Regions from separate parts of the Shewanella sp. HL-SH5 genome, predicted to be linked through region 3. Evidence: predicted binding sites of a transcription regulator. Region 3 holds the regulator's gene; each other region holds the start of a gene.
The links. Region 3 encodes sigma-54, which starts transcription at its own class of promoters, with help from an activator protein. Its sites were predicted from a motif close to GTTGGCACGNNNNTNGNNT; they were not measured.
Positions count from the first base shown of each region.

Region 1 (4,819 bases), 860 kb from region 3:
GCCGCAACATCGATTAATGAGCAAACATTGAGTTTTCTACCTAGATTATTGGTGACTTTATTTGCATTGATGTTTCTAGGACACTGGCTTATACAGACTATGATGGATTTTTTCTTCGAGATGATTAACCTTATCCCTGTAGTGATTGGGTAGGCCGATGGAAATATTGTTTGATGAAATCAGTCAGACAATTGCCATGTATCTATGGCCGCTCTTTCGCATATCAGCCATGTTGATGACCATGACTGTCTTTGGCGCCAATACAACGCCCTCCCGCGTCAGATTACTTTTCTCAATGGCCTTTACGTTTGCCATTGTGCCTGTACTCCCGCCTGTTGAAAATGTAGAGCTATTTGCACTTAGCTCAGTGTTTATTACTTTACAACAGCTTTTAATTGGTACTGCAATGGGCTTTGTGAGTGTGATGATGATGCAAACATTCGTGCTGACAGGACATATTATTGGTATGCAAACCAGTTTAGGTTTTGCATCAATGGTTGATCCGGGCTCTGGTGAGCAAACCCCTGTGGTGGGTAATATATTCTTGCTTCTTGCTACGTTAATATTTTTAGCTGTTGATGGTCACTTACTAATGTTTAGAATGATTGTCGCCAGTTTTGAAACTATTCCAGTATCGGCAGAAGGTATTAATATTACCACCTATAAAAATCTTGCTGAATGGGGATCTTATATGTTCGGCGCGGCACTAACTATGTCTATCTCAGCCATTGTTGCGTTATTATTGATCAATTTATCTTTTGGTGTAATGACCCGTGCATCACCACAGTTGAACATCTTTTCAATAGGTTTTCCAGTCACCATGGTTAGCGGATTAGTGATATTGTGGCTAACATTAGGTCCTATCATGGCACATTTTGATGAAGTATGGTTAGCAGCCCAATTATTGATGTGTGATATTTTACAACTGCAATGCCAAATTGATGGTGATGTTGCTTTTTAAGGACACAGTAAATGTCAGAAGCTGACAGTGGTCAAGAACGCACAGAAGAGCCCACCAGTAAGCGTCTTGAACAGGCGCGTGAAAAAGGTCAGGTTGCTCGCTCTAAAGAGTTAGGCACTGCTGCGGTATTACTTGCTGCATCGGTTGGCTTTGCTATGACTGGGCCTGCTATCGCCAAAAGTTTATATACCATAATGAAACAAATTTTTACCATGGAGCGAGATCAAATCTTTGATACTAATTCGATGTATCGAATTTGGGGCGTGGTGGGCAATGAGCTTGCTTGGCCTTTGGTAAGTTTTATTGCTTTGCTCGCTTTGGTATCTTTTTTGGGCAATATCGTTTTAGGTGGCTTGTCTTTTTCTGTAAAAGCTTTTATGCCCAAGGGCAGTAAAATGAGTCCCGTTAGTGGATTTAAGCGAATGTTTGGAACGCAGGCGTTAGTGGAGTTAACTAAGGGTATAGCCAAATTTTCGGTAGTAGCCATTGCTGCGTATTTCTTACTAAAGTTCTATTTTTACGATATTTTAATGTTGTCTAGCGACCATTTACCTGGCAACGTTTACCATGCTTTAGATTTATTAGTATGGATGTTTATTCTGTTATGTTCCTCGATGCTAATCATTGTGATTATTGATGTACCGTTTCAAATTTGGAATCACAATAAACAACTTAAAATGACCAAACAAGAAATTAAAGACGAGTACAAAGATTCTGAAGGCCAACCTGAAGTTAAAGGCCGTGTCAGACAACTGCAACGAGAAATGGCGCAAAGAAGGATGATGGCCGAAGTGCCCAATGCTGATGTTATTGTGGTCAACCCTGAACACTATGCTGTAGCGGTTAAATATGATGTTGCCCGCTCCTCCGCACCATTTTTAATTGCTAAAGGAGTTGATGATGTTGCATTTAAAATTCGTGAAATCGCTCGTGAGCATAACGTTGCGATTGTGTCTGCACCACCATTAGCAAGGGCTATTTATCATACAACAAAAGTAGATCAACAAGTGCCAGAAGGCTTATTTACCGCTGTTGCTCAGGTGCTTGCATATGTATTTCAGTTAAAACAATACCAAAAAGGTAAGGGGCGTCGTCCTATACCAGTCCCGTTAAAACAACCCATTCCGGATGAACTAAAGCATTAATAACACTCTTAGATTGTTTTTTAATCCTAGTAAATAGATTCTATTATCAAATTATGATTGAATTTTTTTGTTGGCTTAATTCTTGCTATTTGACTGTACGCGTCAAAAATTCATCAGTAAAAGGCTTTCGCGAATGGATGTAAAAGCAGTTTTCGGGCAATTTAAACAAATCCGACCATCAACCTTTAAAGGAATTGGTACGCCTCTGTTAGTGTTGGCGGCATTAGGGATGATTGTTTTACCGATCCCGCCATTCTTATTAGATATCTTGTTTTCATTCAACATTGCACTGGCTTTAGTCGTGCTGCTTGTCGCTATTTATACCGACAGGCCACTCGATTTCGCCGCTTTCCCCACAGTACTTTTAGTGGCTACTTTACTAAGACTTGCCTTAAATGTGGCTTCAACTCGAGTGGTATTACTAGAAGGTCATAATGGTGGCGACGCGGCGGGTAAAGTCATTGAAGCCTTCGGCTCAGTGGTTATTGGTGGTAACTATGCTGTTGGTTTAGTTGTGTTTTTAATCTTGATTATTATTAACTTTGCTGTTGTAACTAAAGGTGCAGGCCGTATATCAGAGGTCAGTGCACGTTTTACCTTAGATGCTATGCCTGGTAAACAAATGGCCATTGATGCCGACTTAAACGCAGGTATTCTAAACCAAGAGCAAGCGCGTATTCGTCGTGAAGAAGTGACCCGTGAAGCGGACTTTTATGGCGCAATGGACGGTGCGTCAAAATTTGTAAAAGGTGATGCGATAGCCGGTATTATGATTTTGGTTATCAACATGTTGGGCGGCTTTGTCATTGGTATGGTCCAGCATGGGCTTGATTTTTCTAGTGCAGTTGAAGTTTATACTCTGCTAACCATAGGTGATGGTCTAGTCGCCCAGATACCCGGTTTACTGCTTTCAATTGCAGCCGCTTTGATGGTTACTCGTCAAAATGAATCTGGTGATATGGGCCAGATGATGATGAGCCAGATGTTTGACAAGCCTAAGTCGCTAGCAATTGCAGCAGGTTTGTTATTTGTTATGGGTATTGTGCCAGGTATGCCACATGTCGCTTTTATCAGCTTTGCATTTATTACCGCGGCCACTGCTTATATGGTACAAAAACGTATTAATGAGAAAAAATCAGCTGCGTTAGAATTAGTCAAAAAAGGCCCGTCAGATATCAAAGATAAAGAACCAAAAGATTTAAGTTGGGATGATGTCCGTCACGTTGACACTATCGGTTTAGAAGTTGGATATAGACTCATCCCCTTGGTTGATAAAGGCCAAGGTGGTGAATTATTGAGTAGAATTAAAGGTGTGCGTAAAAAGCTATCACAAGAATTAGGCTTTTTAGTGCCAGCAGTGCATATTCGTGACAATCTAGATTTATCGCCAAATTCATATCGTATTCACTTAATGGGCGTGGTCGTCGGTGAAGCTGAAGTCAGACATGATTGTGAGTTAGCCATTAATCCTGGCCAAGTTTATGGCAAGCTTGATGGCATAGAAACGACTGATCCAGCATTTGGGTTAGAAGCCGTTTGGATTGCACCAGAGCAACGTGAGCATGCGCAAACACTAGGCTATACAGTGGTAGATACTGCAACAGTGGTTGCAACCCATATCAGCCAATTACTCAGTAATAATGCTGCTAAGTTATTAGGTTATGAAGAAGTACAACAATTAATGGACATGCTTTCTAAGCAGTCACCAAAACTTGTTGATGGCTTTATTCCGGATGTAATGTCGCTAGGCAATGTGGTTAAAGTAATGCAAAATCTATTGAATGAAGGTGTATCTGTGCGTGACTTACGCACTATAGTGCAAACTTTGCTGGAATACGGCACGAAAAGTAATGATACTGAAGTACTTACAGCAGCCGTTCGAATTGCGCTAAAACGTATGATAGTGCAAGAAATATCCGGACCTGAGCTAGAAATCCCCGTCATTACTTTGGCGCCAGAGTTGGAACAAATGTTGCATAAGTCTATGCAGGCGACAGGGGGAGAAGGGCCAAATATTGAACCAGGCCTTGCAGAACGCATGCAGCAGTCATTACTTGATGCTTCACAGAAACAAGAAATGGTCGGTCAGCCAGCCATTTTATTGACATCAGGCATGCTGCGTTCAACTCTGTCACGATTTGTTAAGTACACTATTCCAAATTTAAGGGTAATTTCGTATCAAGAAATTCCAGATGAGAAACAGATACGGATTGTTTCATCTGTTGGCCAATAGTGATAACGTCAGATAAAAGAGGTGCGTAAGTGAAAATTAAACGATTTTTTGCCAAAGATATGCGCGCAGCATTAGCGCAAGTCAAAGAGACCCTTGGTTCTGACGCTGTCATTATGTCGAATAAAAAAGTGGCAGGCGGGATTGAGATTGTCGCCGCCGTTGATTACGATGAGCCTAAGGCGCGTGCCGCAATGGCAACACCAACTCCAGGCTTTATGGATCTTAGTGAGGATCGCGTATCACTTGCATCTAACTCTGTAATCAAGGCAAAAACAAAAATTAATCCACCGCCAGCGGCAGATTCATTACAAGCGTTGTTAGAGAAACAACAAAGCCGCTTAAGTCAGCAAATGCCTCCTAAACAAGATGACTCTGATTTACCTGAATGGGCGCGCCAATTACAAGGTGCGACAGCTGACGCCAAGCCAGCTAAACCTCAGTATCAGCAACAGGCTGGATTTGATAAGCAGTCAAAAAATA
Region 1 covers NZ_CP195038.1:2,741,916-2,746,734, reverse strand. The annotation lists gene fliQ (flagellar biosynthesis protein FliQ) at 1-153, shown strand, start outside; gene fliR (flagellar biosynthetic protein FliR) at 158-961, shown strand; gene flhB (flagellar biosynthesis protein FlhB) at 973-2,106, shown strand; gene flhA (flagellar biosynthesis protein FlhA) at 2,240-4,339, shown strand; gene flhF (flagellar biosynthesis protein FlhF) at 4,369-4,819, shown strand, end outside.
Region 1: the regulator sigma-54 is predicted to act here: its motif matches at 2,176-2,194, upstream of flhA (flagellar biosynthesis protein FlhA).

Region 2 (4,819 bases), 830 kb from region 3:
TATTAATTCCTGCACGTGTTACATCAAACCACAGCGCCTCTTTGGTCACCATTTTGCCCATTAATTCTGGATCACGTAAATTAAATGCCTCAACAAATTGGCTCACTAGTTGGCTTTTATCGTTAGCTTGAACAGAAAAACTTGCGACTAAGGCTATTGCGACCATCATAAATTTAATCATTCTTGTTTCCTTATTCACACAAAAAAGCCCCGCTATGCGAGGCTATTAAAAAGCGGCTCAAAAATGCGGATTACATTTTGTAGCTTAATTGAACTCCCGCAAGCCACACGTCACCGTTAGCTTCGCCATCAAAATTCACTAAAGCCAATCCAGCCAGATTTTGCTGTTCATTAATCGGCGCATCACCATACATACGAATATAGGTTACCGCAAAATCAACGGTAAGATTTTTGCTAGCTTGATAACCTGCTCCCATACTAAACCATAAACGGTCAGTATCTGGAATAGTTGTAGTACGATATTGATCTTCAACAGCCGTTTTATCTAATGCCAAGCCTGCACGCACTAACCAATCATTATTAAGCTGATAAGTACCACCAAGGGCATAACGCCAATTATCCTTGAAGTTTTCGTCTTTTACTAAGTCAGATTCAACGCCACTAACTGGCTTTTGCTCACCAGGGAAATATGCCACTAATTGATCAAATACACTCCATTGAGTCCAATTGACACTTGCATGCATCGCAAATTTCTCAGTAAGCTGGTTATAAGAAGCTAATTCAGCAAATGCAGGCGTCTCGATCGGAAGATAACCTTCAATTGATAAATCTTGACCACCATCATAAAGCAAGCCAGACGCGTGACCTTCTAACTCAAGTTCAACGCCGCTGTGATAAGCCAAACCTAAACGATGATCAGCGTTTATCTGCCAGCTAGCACCCAGTTTCCACCCCAAGGCTATATCATCACCTTCCATTGCTTTTAACGTCATACCAGAATCTGGTAAACGTGCAGCAACGGCTGCGGGCAATGCTGGATTAGATTTAATCGCCCCCACCCAAGCAGGCGTAGTTGCGCTGATACTACCTTCTCCATAAACCACACGTAGACCGCCACCTACTGAAAATTGCTCATTGATTTTATAAGCAATATTAGGATTAAACTCTACCGTTGTAATCGCGGTTTCATTACCAAAAATTGCCGCAGCATGTGTAGTATCAATTTCAGTGGCTAGGCCATAGTTTGAGTTTACCGTTAATCCCCAGGTCCATTCGTCAGTTAACTGGTTAGAATAATAAAAATTAGGCACTAGTGCGTCACCTGCTACATCATGCGCACTGGCTGGCACATGCATAGCTTGAGCGCCCAATAAAGGAGAGGTAATCGCAATGTCACCCGTCACATCAATATTAGGCATGACATAAATGCCTCCAGCTGACAGTTGACGCCCGGTCAGATACGTTAACATTGCCGGATTACGTGATTGCGCAGACGCGTTATCGGCCATTGCCGCTTCACCTGCAAATGCACGACCTAAGCCGGTTGATGAATATTCTGCTAACTGAAAACCTGCAGCTTGAGCTTGTGAAGTCGTGCCAAAGACAATAGCTGATATTGCCAAAGTGATTATTGTTTTTTTCATTATCATTCTCTTAGTTATTGTATTTAACCTCAGCTCAGGATAACAAATGCATATCAAACAGCTCTTTGCACCGCTAACTGTGTTTAATTTACTTGCAATAGGCTAGCTGTTGACGCGTTAGTTCGCCTTATTACCAGCGCAAAGCTCAAGTTTGAGAGTAAACATCTGAATTTAAATATTTAAATCCCGCTTATTCATCCCTTAACCCAAGTTGAGGTTATTTATATCTGCCTTTAACCCAAAATCACTTTTAGAGTAATTGCTCGGCATTTATACGGCGCAAGTTTACGGATCTAAAACGCCATTGCAACCGCTAGCGTACAAATGCTGGATCACAAAATGATTGATATTACTGATAACTTGCTCACAAGTTATTCAATAAACAAAAGGATATCAACGAAGTGTTGGCTGAATAGTTATAGTCAAATAACATGTAATTTAATTATTTATATATATCAATAACTAATGATAAAAAATTGGCTAGTTCTAACGCACACGAGTTAGCTGAATTTAAAACAGAAATTCGCAAAGCATGAGTTAAAACAGAATGAGAAAGGTTGTAAATAATTGTAAAAATAACTTAATAAAAAGCCCCGCAATCTATGCGAGGCTTTTTTTATCACTTAACCGCTAACAAAGTTAGCGGTTAATATTATAGGCTGTAGTACATTTCAAACTCTAATGGATGAGTAGTACGGGCTACACGCTCAGCTTCTGCAGTCTTCAAAGTGATATAAGACTGGATGAAATCTTCACTGAATACGCCACCTTTAGTTAAAAACTCATGGTCAGCTTTCAAGTTTTCAAGCGCGTTTTCTAAAGAAGTTGCAACTTGTGGGATCTCAGCAGCTTCTTCAGGCGGTAAGTCATACAAGTCTTTGTCCATGGCATCGCCAGGGTGGATCTTGTTTTGTATACCATCAAGACCTGCCATTAATAATGCCGCAAAACCTAAATATGGGTTTGCATGTGGATCAGGGAAACGTGCTTCGATACGACGACCCTTAGGGCTTGGCACTACTGGAATACGAATAGATGCACTACGGTTACGCGCAGAGTAAGCTAACATAACAGGCGCTTCGAAATGTGGTACTAAACGCTTATAAGAGTTAGTGCTTGGGTTAGTGAATGCGTTCAATGCACGAGCGTGCTTGATAATACCACCAATGTAGTAAAGCGCTAATTCACTTAAACCAGCATACTTATCGCCAGCAAATAAGTTGACACCGTCTTTAGCTAAAGATTGGTGTACGTGCATACCGCTGCCATTGTCACCTACGATAGGCTTAGGCATAAAGGTCGCTGTTTTGCCATAAGCATGCGCCATGTTATGAACAACATACTTAAGAATTTGGATTTCATCCGCTTTCTTAGTCAAAGTGTTGAAACGTGTTGCAATTTCGTTTTGGCCCGCTGTCGCCACTTCATGGTGATGTGCTTCTACAACTTGACCCATTTCTTCAAGTACTAAACACATTGCAGAACGTAAGTCTTGTGAAGAATCAACTGGCGCAACTGGAAAATAACCACCTTTCACCATTGGACGGTGACCTGTGTTGCCATCAGCGTATTCTTTACCAGAGTTCCATGCCGCTTCTTTCGCATCAATCTTCACGAAACAACCTGACATATCAGTACCAAAACGAACGTCATCAAATAAGAAGAACTCAGGCTCAGGACCAATCAATACTGTATCAGCAATACCGGTAGAAATTAGATACGCTTCTGCTTTTTTAGCGATAGAGCGTGGGTCACGGTCGTAACCAGTCATAGTACCAGGTTCTAAAATGTCACAACGGATAAGTGCTGTTGTTTCTTCGGTGAAAGGGTCTAAAACAAAAGTAGTTGGATCAGGCATTAATACCATGTCTGATTCATTGATGCCTTTCCAGCCTGCGATTGAAGAACCGTCAAACATTTTACCGTCTTCAAAAAACTCTTCATTTACTTGATGAGATGGAATAGAAACGTGCTGTTCTTTACCTTTAGTATCGGTAAAGCGTAAGTCAACAAACTTAACTTCTAACTCTTTAAGTTGCTTTAATACTGATTCAACTGACATTCTCAAGCCTCCGGTAGGGTCAAGGGTATTCCCTTCTAATATTTAATATTACTGTTCACCAAGTTTTATTGACTCAGCAAACTAATGTAAAACAATGATGTCCACATGATGACGTTTACTTAGCTATTATCATGCCAGATATATAAGCATCTGATTTATATAAATTTGATATTTTTAGATTTTCTCAAAAAACAAAGTCTGCACCAAATAGATCCATTCTACGCACCATAACAGTGCACAACACCAGAGTGGTGCACGCCAGTTTGATTATATAGAGACTGAAACCGAAAAAGTGCGTACAGATAACAATTTACTGAACAAAATAGCGAAAACTGTGTTTTACATCTTTTGTAACCTAGCCTACGTTAAGGCGATGATAAAGTTTATATCACTAAATTAACGGCAAATTTATAGCATAATAAGACGAAAATATGAGGTGTTCAAAAAAAATCCTATCTACTGAGGCCTTGCTGGAGTAGAATGGCACGCTTTTTTATGGTGGCTATCATTAAATAGTTGCTGTAAATAATCCCTTTTTTTGTTTGATGGTATAGAGGTTTTATCCGTGCTAGAGAATTTACGTAACATCGCCATTATTGCACACGTCGACCATGGCAAAACGACCCTGGTAGACAAATTGCTTGCGCAGTCTGGTACCCTTGCTTCACGTGGAGAAGCGACTGAGCGTGTGATGGATTCTAACGATCTTGAAAAAGAACGTGGGATCACCATTCTGGCAAAAAACACTGCCATCAAATGGAACGACTACCGCATTAACATCGTAGACACGCCTGGTCACGCCGATTTCGGTGGTGAAGTAGAACGTGTTCTATCTATGGTTGATTCAGTATTATTGTTAGTTGACGCAGTTGATGGTCCAATGCCACAAACTCGCTTTGTGACTAAGAAAGCGTTTGCTCAAGGCCTAAAGCCAATCGTTGTGATTAACAAGATTGACCGTCCTGGCGCTCGTCCTGATTGGGTTATTGACCAAGTATTCGATTTATTCGACAACTTAGGTGCAACTGACGAACAGTTAGACTTCCCTATTGTTTATGCTTCAGCATTGAATGGTTTCGCGACCTTAGATCCAGATGTAGTTAGCGAAGACATGACACCACTTTTCCAAACCATCGTTGAGAAAGTTTCTTTC
Region 2 covers NZ_CP195038.1:261,261-266,079, reverse strand. The annotation lists gene ACRWQM_RS01135 (nuclear transport factor 2 family protein) at 1-181, opposite strand, end outside; gene ACRWQM_RS01130 (outer membrane protein transport protein) at 252-1,604, opposite strand; gene glnA (glutamate--ammonia ligase) at 2,257-3,666, opposite strand; gene typA (translational GTPase TypA) at 4,232-4,819, shown strand, end outside.
Region 2: the regulator sigma-54 is predicted to act here: its motif matches at 3,787-3,805, upstream of glnA (glutamate--ammonia ligase).

Region 3 (4,819 bases):
TTTAGTCGGTATTTTTACTGATGGTGATTTACGACGTGTTATCGATGCAGAAGTCAATCTTCGCACCACGCCTATTTCACAGGTTATGACCAAAAAATGTGTCACTAGCCCGGCTAACATCTTGGCCGCTAAAGCGTTACAAATAATGGATGAGAAAAGCATTAATGGTTTGATTGTGGTCAATGACGCACACCAGCCTATTGGTGCATTGAATATGCTCGATATGGTCAAAGCAGGAGTAATTTAAACATGACAATAAATACGCACACTCACCAAGGTTTTTATGGCCCTATTAGTGATGATATTTGGCTGCGCGCTCAAAAAATTAAACTGCTTATTTGCGACGTTGACGGTGTTTTTTCTGACGGCCGTATTTACCTTAATAATAGCGGCGAAGAGTCAAAAGCATTCCATACACGAGACGGATATGGCGTTCGCTCAATATTAACCAGTGGCATTAATGTGGCGGTTATTACCGGACGAAAATCTAAAATTGTCGAAAATCGCATGACAGCTTTAGGCATCAAAGATATCTATCAAGGAATAGATGATAAATTTACTCCCTACGAGGAATTAATCAAAAAATATAACGTTACTGCTGAACAAGTAGCTTATATTGGCGATGACATGGTAGATTTACCTGTGATGAAAGTAGTAGGACTTGCTGTCAGCGTGGCCGATGGCCATCCTTACGTGAAACAACATTGCCATATGATAACCACCATTAAAGGTGGTAATGGTGCCTTAAGAGAACTCACTGATTTGTTGTTATTAAGCCAAAATAAATTTGAAAGTGCCCATGGTATGAGCATATGAATCGAACCACACTGGCTATTTGTGCATTTTTTGGCTTAGCCTTGGTATTGTATTGGCAAGTACAAGTCAAACGTAACCAAATGGCGTTAATTAAAGATCCTAGAATTGAGCGACCTGATTTTGTGGCTGACAATCTTCGCACGACAGAATTTAATAAACTCGGGTTTATTGACAGCAAAGTTAGCGCCGAGCATATGGAACATTTCACCAGCACAAATACCACTTCATTTACTGCGCCTGTACTACTTCTTTACCCTGAAAATGGTAAAGCGCAGTGGCAAATAACAGCTAAAAATGCGACCTTAGATCAACATTCAAATGAAGTCAGTTTACATAACGATGTAGTAATTGATGCCATTGATATTGAAGAACCATTACAATCACTTGAAACTCAACAAGTCACCTTTAATTTAAACACTATGATAGGTCGTTCTGAAGAGTCAGTTACCATTAAAGGTAATGGTTTTATTATTCAAGGCTTAGGGCTATTTGCCGATCTCAATGCAGAACAAATTACCTTACTCAGCCAGGTAGAAGGGACATATGAACCACATTAAGTTTTTAACCACATTGCTCGGTAAAAGCAGTGTTATTTGCACTTTAGCGATTAGTGTATTAGCAGGAAACGCCGTAGCTAAAGAAGGCGATTTGAAGCAAGAGCTTAAAATTGCTGCCGTAAGTCAACGAGCTGATGTTAAAAATAATCAAATTATTTTTAACGGCCCAGTAAAAATTACCCAAGGCTCGATCAATATCGAAGCCGATGAACTGCGGGCATTTTCAGCTGAAAACGGCCAGACTAAAACGCTCATTGCGACCGGTAACCCTGCTACATTTTCACAAGAACTTGATGATGGTCGCATAGGTACAGCAAGCGCCAATGAAATTCGTTATGACTTAGCAACAACTGGACTGTTATTAACCGGTAACGCTAAGCTAGATCAAGCAGGCAGTAAAGTGACGGGTAACGTGATCCGTTACAATATCAATGCTCAGGAACTTATCGCTGAAAGTACCGGTAAAGGTGAAGATCGTGTTATTACCATTATTCAACCGGAAAATTTCCAAAATGATGAGTCACCAGCACAAAAATTACCTGAAATCCCGTTAAAAAAGCAAGGTAACCAATGACCCAAATTACCTTAACAGCTGAGAATTTAGCTAAAAGCTATAAAAGTCGTCAAGTGGTTAAAAGTGTCAGCTTAACTGTAAAAACAGGCCAAATTGTCGGACTACTTGGTCCCAATGGCGCAGGTAAAACGACCACGTTTTATATGGTTGTTGGTTTAGTCAAAAGTGATCATGGCCGCATTTTAATTGATGACGATGACTTAACTGCTGACCCAATGCATTTACGTGCGCGAAAAGGTATTGGCTATTTACCACAAGAAGCCAGTATTTTTAGAAAACTCAGTGTGCACGATAATATTATGGCCGTGTTGCAAACCCGAAAATCGATGACTTCGGATGAGCGAATTCAGGAACTGGAGCATCTTTTAGAAGAATTCCATATTACCCATATTCGCGATAGCTTAGGCATGTCGCTATCTGGTGGTGAAAGACGACGGGTAGAAATTGCACGCGCTTTAGCAGCCAATCCTAAATTTATATTGTTAGATGAGCCCTTTGCGGGTGTTGACCCTATTTCAGTGATTGATATTAAGAAAATTATTCTGCAACTCAAACACCGTGGCCTAGGCGTATTAATTACTGATCATAATGTCCGTGAAACACTTGATGTGTGTGAGCGGGCATATATTGTTAGCCAGGGGAATTTGATTGCCGAAGGCACCCCAACTGAAGTACTCAACAATCAGCAAGTTCGAGCAGTATACTTAGGCGAACAATTCAAGCTATAGTTAATCTAAATAGGATCTGAAGCACTTGCTTGGCAAAATGTTTCTGGCGACTAAGCTAATTGATCGTGTATAGGTAAAGTAAAACCATTTGTTAAAAAATTGCGACTATCACTCACTTTAATCAGTGTAGAAAGCCGAATTCTTCTAGGGATCAGCAGTAATGAAAGCTTCACTCCAACTTAAAATGGGTCAGCACCTCACTATGACCCCACAGCTGCAACAAGCTATACGTTTGCTGCAGTTATCATCTTTGGAGTTACAGCAAGAAATTCAACAAGTATTAGATTCCAATCCTTTGCTTGAAATGGAAGATGAATTTTCAGCACTTAGCAACAAAAATGATAACTCCAAAGACCTATCAGAAACTGACTTCAATGAAGTAAGCGCACCTGTAGTCGAAAAAGACACTTCAAATGTCGACACCGCAGAGTCAATGACTAAAGAGCAAATGTCTGAAGACTTGCCAATGGACACTACCTGGGATGAAGTGTACAGCGCCTCCCCAATGGCAAGCCCTGGTTCGGGTTCTGGCAGCATGCCAAATGATGACATGCCCTTCCAAGGTGAAACATCCGAAGGATTATACGAGCATTTAGAATGGCAAAAAAATCTAACCCCTTTTTCTGAAACAGACCTCGCTATTGCCACAGCCATTATTGATGCCATTGATGACACAGGTTATCTCACCCAAAGTACTGAAGATATTTTAGAAGCTATGGGCGATGATTCTGTCGAATTAGACGAAGTCGAAGCGGTACTAAAACGTATACAACATTTCGACCCTCTGGGTGTCGCCTCACGTAGCTTAAGTGAATGTTTATTGATTCAACTTGTTCAGTTTGCACCAGACACGCCCCATATTGATAATGCCAGAATGTTAATCAAAGATTATTTAGATTTGATTGCTGGACGTGATTTTCGCACACTCATGCGCAAAACTAAGCTAAAAGAAGATGAGCTGCGCGAAGCAATTGAATTAATTCAATCTTTAAATCCACGTCCTGGCACGATGATCACCCCACCGGATGATGAATATGTTATCCCAGACGTGTCAGTGACCAAAAAGAATGGCCGTTGGGTGGTTGAATTGAACCCTGATAACATGCCAAAAATAGGTATTAATCAACAATATGCCGCCATGGCAAAAAGCAGTAAGAGTTCAACAGACACTCAATTTATTCGAGGTCACTTACAAGAAGCCAAATGGTTTATCAAAAGCTTAGAAAGCCGCAGCGACACCCTGCTTAAAGTATCCAATTGTATTGTGCAATTTCAGCAAGGTTTTTTTGAGTACGGTGCTGAAGCCATGAAGCCTATGGTGTTGAATGACATAGCTGAAGCTGTCGAAATGCATGAGTCCACTATTTCGCGTGTCACCACACAAAAGTATATGCACACACCGCGCGGACTGTTCGAACTTAAGTATTTTTTCTCTAGCCATGTCAGTACTGATGATGGCGGAGAATGTTCGTCTACAGCAATTAGAGCTTTTATTAAAAAGCTGGTTGCTGCTGAAAACCAGAAAAAACCACTAAGCGACAGTAAAATGGCAGATCTTCTGGCAGAACAAGGGATTAATGTTGCACGTCGTACCATAGCGAAATACCGCGAAGCGATGATGATCCCTCCCTCAAACCAACGTAAGAGTTTATAATCTACCTAGGCAATTGGAGGATAAATATGCAAATCACCTTAACGGGTCATCATATTGAAATTACTGAATCACTAAGAGAATATGTCACAAGTAAGTTTACAAAACTTGAACGACATTTCGATCAGATCAATAATGTCCACGTAGTATTAAATGTCGAAAAGCAACAACAGATAGCTGAAGCAAAAGTCAGCTTGAATGGAGCTGAGGTATTTGCGACATCTGAACATGCTGACATGTATCACGCTATAGACGCCCTGATTGATAAACTCGATCGTCAGGTCATTAAACACAAAGAGAAATTAACTAAGCATTAATGATGGAACTTAGTACCATCCTGCAGCCGGAATGCACCTCCTGTGCCACACCGGGCAGTAAGAAAAAGGTACTGGAGCTTATCAGCGATTTAGCTGCAGCCCAGTACCCATCCCTCTCTTCACAAGAGATTTTTGAAAGCCTAGTGGCTAGAGAAAAGATGGGTAGCACAGGAATA
Region 3 covers NZ_CP195038.1:3,602,750-3,607,568, forward strand. The annotation lists gene ACRWQM_RS15710 (KpsF/GutQ family sugar-phosphate isomerase) at 1-247, shown strand, start outside; gene kdsC (3-deoxy-manno-octulosonate-8-phosphatase KdsC) at 250-816, shown strand; gene lptC (LPS export ABC transporter periplasmic protein LptC) at 813-1,373, shown strand; gene lptA (lipopolysaccharide transport periplasmic protein LptA) at 1,360-1,947, shown strand; gene lptB (LPS export ABC transporter ATP-binding protein) at 1,944-2,675, shown strand; gene ACRWQM_RS15735 (RNA polymerase factor sigma-54) at 2,836-4,329, shown strand; gene hpf (ribosome hibernation promoting factor) at 4,356-4,643, shown strand; gene ptsN (PTS IIA-like nitrogen regulatory protein PtsN) at 4,646-4,819, shown strand, end outside.

Region 4 (4,819 bases), 850 kb from region 3:
ACAGTTTGCTGGCCAAGGTGGTGCGCAAGCAGCGAAAATGGGCGGCTTAAAAGCTGCGGCCAATATCATGAACTACTTAGATACGGGTGTCGAAAGTCAGATTATGGAAACCATGCGTGAATCTGATGAAGAAATGGCACAACAAATTCAAGATATGATGTTTGTGTTTGAAAATCTTATTGATGTTGATGACCGTGGTATTCAAGCATTACTGCGTGACGTACAACAAGATGTACTAATGAAAGCGCTCAAAGGTGCTGATGATGCATTGAAAGAGAAAATATTAGGTAACATGTCCAAGCGTGCGGCAGAGTTACTGCGCGATGATCTTGAGGCTATGGGACCAATTCGTATCAGTGAAGTTGAAGTGGCGCAAAAAGAAATTTTATCGATTGCCAGACGTTTATCTGATAGTGGTGAGATTATGCTTGGCGGTGGCGGCGGTGAAGAGTTCTTGTAAGGAGCACTTCAGCCCATGACGAATGGCAATTGAACTTTCGAAGCGACATCTATCTCGAAAATCAACATGTCACAGCAGGAATGTATATAACATTGGCTAAACTATGACTGACTCAAAAATATCCAAGAAAGTGTTAAATGTTGAGGATGAACATGAGTTCAGCCATTGGCAGCTGCCGGATGTCACCGAAGATATTTCAGCTAAACCCTCAAACCTATACGGTAAAAAAGAAGGTGTATATCAGTCTTCTGTTGCCGTGGTTGATAAAGTCGTGTCTATGCCGACTATGGCTCAAATCGAGGAGATTCGAGCTGATGCAGAAAACGAAGGGTTTGAGCAAGGCAAACAAGAGGGGCTTAAACAGGGGCTTGAACAAGGTCGACTAGATGGATTAGCCCAAGGCCATGAAGAAGGTTTTACTCAGGGGCAAGAGCAGGGTTATGAAGCTGGAATGGTTAAAGCCAATCAACTGGCAGAGCAATTATCCTCATTAATCAATCAGTTTCAACAGCCTTTAGCTATTTTGGATGCTGAAGTTGAGTCAGAAGTGTTATCAATGACATTGGCGTTAGCCAAAGCCGTTGTACAACAAGAACTGAAAATGCATCCAGAGCATATTGCAGCCACTATTCGTCAAGGCGTAGATGCTCTGCCAATAAAAGAGCAACGCGTAAAATTAAGATTGCATCCTGATGATGTTGCTTTAGTAATATCTTTATACGGTGAATCACAATTAACCCAAAATGATTGGCATCTAGAAAGTGACCCAAGTTTATCGGTAGGTGATGTATTTATTGATAGTACACGTTCAAATGTTGACTTACGTTTATCACAACGTATTTTACAGGTATTTGGCAGCCTTGATGAACAATCAGCTCAGTTAGCTCGTCAAGTTCAGCTGGCAAAACATGAAGATAGCGTTTATACCACAACACAAGTTGATACCGGCCTATCATCTGTTGATGTTAGTTCTACCCACGACAACAATCATGATAAAAATCACAATGATGATTCAAGCGATGAACATTCGACTGTATCTGAGCCTGACGCCACAGCGTCATTAATCGACAATGTGCCAGAGTCAGTTTCTGAAACACCAACTGATGCAGTTGGTTCAGCACAAGCGGCTATAGATAAAGAGCAATCAGACTCACAATCACAATCTCTCGAAGCAGAAGCAATTGACATAGCTTCATCTAAACACGCTGATACGCAAATTACTGAGCAAGGTGAAGTTGATGAAAGACCGCCAACATCAGTTACTGAATAAACTTAAAACCCATCATCTTAAGGTTGCTCCTGTACGCCCTATTGCTAGCGGCCAGTTAGTGCGTGTTGTAGGGTTAACACTAGAAGCGACTGGGTGTCGCGCACCTGTGGGCAGTTTGTGTTCAATTGAAACTATGGCTGGTGAGCTGACGGCTGAAGTTGTTGGATTTGATGATAAATTATTATATTTAATGCCTGTTGAAGAGCTTCGGGGGGTATTACCTGGCGCAAAAGTGCAGCCTTTAGGTGAGCAAGAAGGCTTAAAAGTAGGCTTAAGTTTGTTGGGCCGCGTATTAGATGGCAGCGGTCAGCCCCTTGATGGGCTGGGCCCATTAACCACAAGTGAACAGGCTTCTCGTCATCCTCCTTATATCAATCCCTTATCTCGACGTGCAATTACCGAGCCTTTAGATGTTGGGGTTCGTGCTATTAATGCCATGTTAACAGTGGGTAAGGGTCAGCGAATGGGCTTATTTGCTGGTTCTGGTGTGGGTAAGAGTGTTTTATTAGGCATGATGACCCGTGGTTCAAATGCCGATGTTATTGTCGTTGGGCTCGTTGGCGAGCGTGGCCGAGAAGTTAAAGAATTTATAGAAGAGATATTAGGTGATGAAGGACGTGCCCGTTCAGTTGTTGTAGCAGCACCTGCCGATACCTCTCCATTAATGCGCTTGAGGGCATGCGAAACATCGACTCGTATAGCAGAATATTTTCGAGACTTAGGCTATAACGTATTGTTACTAATGGATAGTTTAACCCGTTATGCTCAAGCTCAACGTGAGGTGGCTTTAGCGATTGGTGAGCCGCCCGCAACAAAAGGTTATCCACCTTCCGTGTTTGCTAAGTTGCCTAGATTAGTTGAACGTGCGGGTAATGGTGGCCCAGGTCAGGGGTCTATCACGGCTTTTTATACTGTCTTAACCGAGGGGGATGATTTGCAAGACCCTATTGCTGATGCATCGCGGGCTATTTTAGATGGCCACGTGGTGTTATCGCGTCGGCTTGCTGATTCAGGCCATTATCCGGCTATTGATATAGAGCAATCCATTAGTCGCGTAGCGCCTATGGTGATCAGTGATGAACACTTAGAGGCAATGCGCCGCGTTAAACAAATGTACTCTCTTTATCAACAGAATCGAGATTTGATTTCTATTGGGGCATATTCTCAAGGGAGTGATCCGCGGATTGATAATGCGATTAGGTTACAACCTGCAATGAATGCCTTTTTACGTCAGGGTTATAAAGAAGCGATTAGTTTTGACAGTAGCGCTATTATGATGACGCAAATAGCGGGTCAATGTCAGAATTAATTCAAAGCAATATTTATTCTACTGTTGATTTATCAGGTGTGTTGATTTATTCGGTGTGTTGATAAGAGGTAACCTATGGCAAGTGATCCGTTATTTACCGTTCTCAAATTAGCGACTGAAGCTGAAAGCCAAGCCGCCATGCAGCTTAAGTCGGCGCAATTTGAAAAACAGAAACGGCAAGGTCAGTTAGATGCGCTAAATAACTACCGTCTCGATTACATGAAGCAAATGAAAAGCCAACAAGGGCAAAGTATTAGCGCCAATCAATATCATCAATTTCATCAATTTATTAAACAGGTCGATAGTGCTATTACTCAGCAAGTAACAGCTGTTCAAGATGCTGAATACCAGATAAGTTATCGTCAAACTCATTGGCTTGAAAAACAACAAAAACGTAAAGCCATTGAAATGTTGTTAGCCAACAAAGCAGAAAAAGCACAAGTTGCAGAAACTAAACGCGAGCAAAAAATGTCTGATGAGTTTGCAATGCAACAATATATTCGCCAGCGCTTAAATAAGTAGCTTTCTTGATAAGACGATAATCAAATTGCAACTATTATGTTGGCACTTTTATTGCTTAGTATCTACTACGTAATAATTAATCGTCATTGAAGTGGCGTTGTGACATTTTATTTAGCGTGTTATTGGGCGGTAGATTAAATACACAAAAGATGATTGATTATCTTCTTTTAGATTGAGTTTGTGGAGCATATATAATGCAACAGATGAGTAATATTCTCTTAACTGGTACGAGTAAGTCTACAGGCTCACAGGCTAAAGATGCTATTCAAGCATCTGAAAGTAAATCATTTATAGATGAATTTAATCAAGCAAGCCAAATGTCTTCTTTTCAATCGGCTAAACTTGTTAATACGAGTAAACAGTCTGAGCAATCTGCAATCACCACTATTGATGTTGATTTATCAGAGCCTCTAGAGGGAACTGATATTGAGCTTATTTTCGCTCAATTAGACATGGCGCAGTCATTTGACAAGTCAAAGGGTGACGGACAAATATTGCCGATATTTGAGGTTAAGGGTGAAAGTAATGTTACAGATGATGGCAGTCTTGATGCTATAACGCAGGCTTTATCTAACATTGATGGCATTGAAAGTGATTTTGACATTTTGGATAATCAAGTCGCTAGTAAAGACACTGATAGTGACATTACTAACATAGATCTATTAGAAAATAGCCTGTTTAGTAATATGATTCAATTGCCGCTTGAAGGTGAGTCTAATGACGAATTTTTGGCATCATTGTCTGATTCAGAAAAAGAATTGTTGAGTGATTTTTCAACTTTATCAGCCGAACAGTTAATTGCGTTGAGCCATGATGATTTAGTTAACCTTGTAGCTGACTTTAATTTACAAGCTCCGGTGCTTGATGAATCTATTTTAGACTTAGCAGCTAAAAATTTAGAGGTTAAATGGGATCCTATTGCTGCTAATTCACTTAATGATGTCTCTCCAGCGATTACAGAGTCTTCTCCAATTGCGCCCCTTCAAGCTCCAATGTCTGCTATGGCTAGTGCCAATATGGCTAAAAATATCATTCAAGACAGTGATGCGACTAAATTAGCGAATGACTCTTTGGGTCAAAAAAATAATGCTTTATTTAGCTCGGTGGGCACTCAAGATAGTGATAATATTTTGGGCGATAAAGCTCCTAGTCCAGCTAACGTCATTGAGCCAATGGCTGTGGCGCAGGTTGACTCAAAAACGCCAGCTTCTGTTGAGTCTCTTAAAACAGCTTCTGTTGCAGCGTTAACCAATATAGA
Region 4 covers NZ_CP195038.1:2,750,811-2,755,629, reverse strand. The annotation lists gene fliG (flagellar motor switch protein FliG) at 1-460, shown strand, start outside; gene fliH (flagellar assembly protein FliH) at 564-1,730, shown strand; gene fliI (flagellar protein export ATPase FliI) at 1,699-3,039, shown strand; gene fliJ (flagellar export protein FliJ) at 3,115-3,561, shown strand; gene ACRWQM_RS12015 (flagellar hook-length control protein FliK) at 3,756-4,819, shown strand, end outside.
Region 4: the regulator sigma-54 is predicted to act here: its motif matches at 3,600-3,618, upstream of ACRWQM_RS12015 (flagellar hook-length control protein FliK).